DNA from 2 places in the Scytonema hankhaensis NUACC26 genome. Region 2 is predicted to be linked to the other one. Evidence: a T-box and tRNA genes for the amino acid it is inferred to sense, from the RefSeq annotation. Region 2 holds a T-box; the other holds one or more tRNA genes.
What was found. The T-box of region 2 lies ahead of ileS (isoleucine--tRNA ligase). A T-box ahead of a tRNA ligase gene usually reads a tRNA of that ligase, here a tRNA-Ile.
Positions count from the first base shown of each region.

Region 1 (3,417 bases), on a different contig from region 2:
AGGAAATTATTTGGTAAATTTCCCATCTCGTATATGTAGGCTCGATAATAAACTTGTAGTTTCTCCAAAGCTGTTTCTAGCATTGCTCGGATACCGATCGCAATCGCCAAAATAGATAGAACAAGAAGCGTGCAAAATAGAGTTTTCAAGCTTCGCAATAGTATTTCTCTAACAGTACCTCTCCGGAATGAGTACCCTGGGGGTGGAGTATGGGATTCAAGAGGTAGTTTTCCAGATGAGGACATTAAAATATACCTATGACAAACTGCACGTTTCTCTTAGCTTTTCACGAGCTTCAAATTATCGAGAACCGCAATTACACTGAAAAAAAGGAAAACCTTTTATAGCAGTCTTATCTGATTTGTGAAAAAAATGAAGTACTGTAGTAAGTACGGCTATGCCGTTAAAATTAAATAGTGGAGCCAAAGAATATACACTATGCCTTACAGTCAATTTGATTCTATAGGAAAAGTTAAATCTGCTTTTGGAATCTCCACAGTTGAGGGAGTGCGTTTTTTTCCTCAAATATCACCATGTGAACCTTCAACTTTAACTGAATTTTTAGAAGAAAGTTTACCCTTAGCGATCGCAACTGGAAGTGAAAAAGCTCATTCAGAATTAATTATAAGTCCCGTGCTTTTAGAAGTGCGTAAGATTCTTAAGCGTCAAATTAGTTTATTCTCTGGTGATAATTTTGATGTAGACGCTTCAGTTAGTCTAAATGGTAGATGTGACTTTCTCATTAGTCGTTCGCCGGAATTGTTAGAGATTGAAGCTCCTAGAGTTATTATTGTTGAAGCAAAACAAGCCGATTTAAAGTTGGGAATAGGTCAGTGTGTTGCAGAAATGATAGCCGCTCAAAGGTTTAATGAGTTAAAAGAAAATCCTACTAATACTATTTATGGCAGTATTACAAGCGGTACTCAGTGGCGATTTCTTAAGTTAGAAGGGAAAATTGTTACAATCGATCTTACCGATTATTCTTTACCACCGATAGACCAACTTCTTGGGATTTTAGTTTGGATGGTACAAAACGCTTGACTAAAAGAAATTTAAGCAATTTTTCAGTAATTACCCACTACCATTTAATATTTTATGTGCTACATTAAGTAGTATAGTAATACATCAGCAAAACTGTGGTTCGGGTTCTACATACCCGACTGGTGCGCCAACCTATGGATTGAGCGTATACCGTTCTTGCAATGCATTGCTAAACCGTTTGATTAGCTCAGTTGGTTAGAGCAACCGAAGCCATCGGTCGGACGTAGGTTAAAATCCTACATCAAACTCCCCTCTTTGAAAGTGAGCTCATTGGATAGAGCGATCGACTCATAATCGATTGGTTGCAGGTTCGATTCCTGCACTTTCCACCAAAGAAAGTCCGGGTCAAAAGACACTACCCTGTCACGGTAGCTTTACATGGTATGGGAGAAATCCCAAGACGGTTCGACTCCGTTGTTATGCAAACTCTGCAATGTGGGTGCTCGCGGTTGGACGTTACTCAGTGATGTTCAATCGCCACAGTGAAGAAGCCTGTGCAATTGTCTTCTCCTTAATTTGAGTTTGTTCGAGCGTTTGTCATATCCATTTTCTCTACGAGAATTCTGGAATTGGCAAATGCAACGGCAAATCTGAGTGCTATTTTTCCTTGTAAGAGGAATTATAGCAATATGGCGATAAGCTGGGTACAGCTTGCGCTAAGAGCGATCGCTACAACTGGTAATAACCAGAGTAGTGTTTTGCCCTCTTAATCCAATTTTAGAGACGCAATTTGCCCGCAACTGAACTGCAAACACCCACACTTGTAGAGTTTCAATTAATCACTGGTCACTGGTTACTGGTCACTGGTCACTGTATTATGTGGAAAACATTTTATATCAAACCTAACGAAATCGGAATTTTATATCACAGAAGTGATTTCAAGAAAATTTTACAGCCCGGTACTTACACTTATATCGGACGCCATTGGCAAGTCAAAACCTATGACCTCAACCAACCAGAAGCCAAGATTGAGAACCTCGAACTTTTGTTGAGAGATCGTGGCTCCGAGTTACAACAACATCTCATAGTCGTGCGAACAGCTTACAACCAAGCAGCTTTAGTACGCTTGGGTCAAAATTGGATGAGCATTGCACCCAATCAACTACGGGCTTTTTGGCGCGGTTTTATTGAGGTAGAATCCCATGTCTTCAACTTGGAAGAAAGCTTGGAATTACCAACAGAATTCGTACAGCAAGTACGCGGAATTGCTTTGAACGGACTGAAAAAGTTTCAAATTTCAGAGTCTGAAATTGGTTTGCTGTACGTACAAAATAACTTTGTCCGACCCCTAGAACCAGGAGAGTACGCTTTTTGGTCGCAAGACAAAGATGTTTCACTCCGAACGCTCAGCCGGATTGTACCTAATCCTAGCTTTCCCCTCGAAGATGTATTGATTGAAAAACATCCTGACTTTGTTGCAGCGTATTGTGAAGTCGTACAATCGCTGACTTATCAAGTCGCAATTGTGAGATATCAAGGGAAAGTTATTTCCATCCTACCGCCATGCGATCGCAAATTGTTTTGGAAAGGTGTTGAGGTGGAGACGATCGACATCAGCACTGATGCTAAGTTACCTTCTCGTTTGGTGGCTGAGTTAGTTTCCGGTAAACCTGAAACTCTAGCTTTGAGCCGCAATTCTTTGCATATTCGCGAAGTACCAACACAACACCTGGGGTTACTCTACATCAATCAAGAGTATCAATCACAACTCCAAGCAGGAATGCATGCATGGTGGCTGTTTGGGCGTTCTTTGCAAACAGAAATCTTTGACCTTCGTTACTCAACACTTGAAGTATCCGGTCAAGACATTCTTTCTAAAGATAAAGTCCCTTTGCGTTTAAACTTAACTGCTGGCTACCGCATTCTCGACCCACTTAGAGCCAAGAATGGTTTATCAGATATTACCACTTACCTATACAAAGAACTACAGTTTGCTTTGCGTGGTGCTGTTGGGGAAAGAACTCTAGATGCATTGTTGGAGGATAAAGGCGCAATTGATAGCAGTGTCTCCGAATACATTCGCTCCAAAACTGCTGACTATGGAATTGAAGTCGATTCAGTTGGGGTAAAAGATATTATTCTTCCTGGTGAGATTAAGACGATTCTGAGCAAGGTTGTGGAAGCAGAAAAAGCAGCCCAAGCAAACGGAGTCCGTCGTCGTGAAGAAACTGCTGCAACTCGCAGTATGTTGAATACTGCTAAGGTCATGGAAGATAATCCCGTTGCGTTGCGTCTCAAGGAGTTAGAAGTGCTCGAAAGAATTGCCGAAAAGATTGAGAAAATTCAAGTCAATGGCAGTTTGGATAGTATCTTGACGGAGTTGATTCGGATTAATCGCTAGTAAACTGATAAAGCTAACTAGTCAGGATAGTCATT
Region 1 is NZ_BAACAP010000234.1:13,732-17,148, forward strand. It holds gene ACKTT2_RS36735 (GNAT family N-acetyltransferase) at 1-149, opposite strand, end outside; gene ACKTT2_RS36740 (hypothetical protein) at 439-1,041, shown strand; tRNA gene ACKTT2_RS36745 (tRNA-Gly) at 1,218-1,289, shown strand; tRNA gene ACKTT2_RS36750 (tRNA-Ile) at 1,298-1,373, shown strand; gene ACKTT2_RS36755 (slipin family protein) at 1,859-3,382, shown strand.
Region 1: it encodes a tRNA-Ile, which carries the amino acid that the T-box ahead of ileS (isoleucine--tRNA ligase) is inferred to sense. The anticodon was not compared.

Region 2 (3,417 bases):
CCCAGATGGGTAATGGCGCACCCCAATATCGCTCGCGGGAAACTGCCCAGTCAACATTGTTTCTCAACCAATCTCCAAATCGACCATCCCGGATATACTCAGGATGCCATACAATCTTGTGATTGTTCTCAATGAGCTTGTCTTTGACTGCTGTTGTACGGATGTACCAGCTTTTTTTGGCATAGTTGATGAGTGGCGTTCCATCCCGGTAGTTGAAGGGATAGGTGTGTCGGATGGTCGTTTTGCGGTAGAGCAAGCCCCTTTCTAACAAATCTGTGGCAATTTGCTCATCTGCATCTTTAAAGAATGTTCCAGTATAAGGGCTTTCACCCGTAGGTACATCGAGCAATTTCACATCAGGATACACTTTACCTAGTAGATCCACAGAGAAAAGCATGGGGAGGTTGTGCTTGCGTCCGAGATCGAGGTCGCCATATGCAGTAGCAACGTGGAGAACGCCTGTTCCATCGTCAATGGTGACTTGTTCGTCTAAAATGACTCGGAAACCTTGAGAGAGGTCTTCCCCTTCTGGAATCCGACCGCGTAAGATCGGGCTGTATTGCAGGTTAAGGAGTTCTTTTCCTGAAAAAGTTTTCAGCGTTTGGTAATTGTTTTCACCAAAAACATCATTGGCGCGTTGACAAGCCAGAATATAGAGGTCTTTTTTATCTGGATCGCGATCGCCCTTGGCGCAAGCCGTACCCGGCTTATCGCTTGTTGCTGCTTCAAACAAACCATAGGTAGCATCATCTCTGACTGCAAGAGCAACATTTGCAGCCAGTGTCCACGGAGTTGTTGTCCAAGCCAAGATATAGACGGGACGTTCTCCAGATTCAACAATGTTACGTTCCACAAGTTGAGTCAGGTCTGCTGGGAATTTGGGATATACGGAGGGGTCTTCTACATTCTCTCGATATCCTTGCGCTACCTCATGGTCTGAGAGGCTGGTATTGTTGCGAGGACAGTGCCAAGTGGCGCGGTAATCTTCAAAGAGAAGATTTCGCTCCCATAAGGATTTCATCAACCACCAGCAGGACTCAATGTAGCTGTTTTCATAGGTGATGTAAGGATTTTCTAAGTTCAACCAGTAGCCAATGCGATCGCTCATGGCATTCCAATCCTGGATGTACTCAAACACCGATTGCTTGCATAGTTGATTGAATTTAGCAATACCGAACGCTTCAATATCTGATTTTTTGGTAAAGCCTAACTTCTTTTCCACACCAAGCTCGACAGGTAAGCCATGAGTATCCCATCCCCCTTTACGTTGGACTCTATACCCTTGCATGGTTTTATAGCGGGGGAACAAGTCTTTATAAGCACGGGATATAACGTGATGTACTCCAGGCTTACCATTAGCAGTTGGAGGACCTTCATAAAAGACAAAATTCCCTTCAGGAGCTTCTTTATCGACTGACTTCCGAAATATGTTTCGCGTTTTCCAAAAGTCAAGAACTTCTCGCTCTAGATTCGGGAAGCAAACTGATTGTTGAACTTCTCTAAACATAACTTAACCGCACTCACTCTTCATTTGACAAACTCAATGTTTGACATTCCTATCCCTTTCAATGAGGTAAAACAACACAAACACCTCATACCTATGCATTGGGACGCTTAGGTGAGCGCGGTACCACCCAACTTTCCCAGAATCTCGCAATTCTGGACTTTATCGCTACTCCCTGATGGGAAGAGCGCTCTGCTGTAACGTGCAGAACACGGCTCTATCTACTCATAGCTTCCACTAAGGGAGACTAAAACTGAAGTTTTTGGCTTCCTGTGGAAATGCTTTTTTCGGAGAGCAGCTCGGGGAGGATTTTCATTTCTACCGTGTGTTCAGGCTCGCACCGTCCCTGACTCGCTCAGCACCGACTTAGAAATTACTCGTTCCCTTCATTGCTTTTATTTATAGCTGATACATGATAGCATAACAACGCCGATGTGGGCATGACCTGCTCGCCAGAAATCTTGCCGCAATAGACATTTTACTGTTTTCGTTGCAGGTTAACCAACTCATTCAACTCATCAAGCAGTTCTTCCGCCTCTGTATCCCCTTCATCCGCTTGTTGCAGCAAGTAGCTTAAAATTTTATTCATTAATGCGTTTGAAACTTCCATTATTCATGCCTTCCCCAAAAAAATGACCTTTTCTACTTGAAATATATTAACGATTTTTCTTATGTGTAGGTTAACGCGATCGCTTAAATAAATTCTCTACCAAAAGACCAATTAACACAGCCAATCTATAAAGAAGAAGAAGTGGAGTAAGCTCAACGAAGAAATTACTCCTTTCCGCCATAAGATTACCGATCTTCTTCTCTTACTCCCTTGCTCTTTGCGTCTTTGCGGTTCAATTAATTCAGTAATCTGCGAGCGGGATAGGAGTAAGACCCTCTAATTTCAAACGATTTGGATTCATACTTGGGCATTTGCGATACGCCTTTAGGCGTTAAGCTTCGCTTATCGCGCTGCTGTGTGTCATTATGCGAGAATTTTGTGGATTGGGATCGCCGTGGAGAAATTCAACGAATGCCTGTAAATGTTGGGTTTCGTTCCTCAACCCAACCTACGTACCAACGGATTTTTACGCAAAAACTACGTAGTGTTGAATTCACTACCATGAAAATCTTTCACCCACGTGTGAGTCAGAGCCGCGCGCTCTCCCAGCCCTTACGATGAGCAATGATGCCAACTACTACCCCAAAGAAAGTAAGGGTTAATCATCGTTCTAACGATTGTCATTCCGTGAATATCCCTCGCCTGTGGCAGTCAAGCGAATGCGATAGATGGCTGTGTTAACTGTAATAAAGAGGCTGTGACCATCTTCTCCCCAAGCTAAATTGCCTGTTCGTACACCCGTTTCAATAGTCCCCAGAAGCGTTCCATCGGGAGCAAAAATGAAAACTGCCTCGGGTGCTGCACCGTACACATTACCTGCCTTTAGGTGCATGACAAAAGACCAGACCACCAGGTTACGTTCTTTTATCTTTGAAGTCTGCATCGGAGAATAAGGATTTGGCACTAGACATCTCCAAAAACGATTCTCCGTTGCTTGCACAAAAACTTTAGCAGTGAGTCTTGTTAGAGATTCAACTTAATGGATTTTGACCGATCGTGTTCGCGTTTGGATCGAGATCGCTCCTTAGATTTTAGGCGTAATTAAATACGCTTGTGTCGTTAAGCAGATTCGCTTGCGACAATCCACTCCAAGGTTCGAGCGCACCAGTTGTCGTAGCTCGATCGAGCAGCGATTGATTGGAGAAGGGTGTATTCTGCTGTAAACTCAACCGGAGTACCTCTCCCTGTCCGGCAATAAAGCCTTTGTTAGAAATGTAAAGGTCGCCATCCGCACCGATTGTTAGACCCGTTGGAGAAACTAGTTCATCCGTGATTGTGGTGCGAGTTTTACCATCTGGGGACA
Region 2 is NZ_BAACAP010000148.1:13,776-17,192, reverse strand. It holds gene ileS (isoleucine--tRNA ligase) at 1-1,507, opposite strand, end outside; T-box leader at 1,604-1,903, opposite strand; gene ACKTT2_RS10340 (hypothetical protein) at 1,983-2,114, opposite strand; gene ACKTT2_RS10335 (SMP-30/gluconolactonase/LRE family protein) at 2,725-3,018, opposite strand; gene ACKTT2_RS10330 (ScyD/ScyE family protein) at 3,146-3,417, opposite strand, start outside.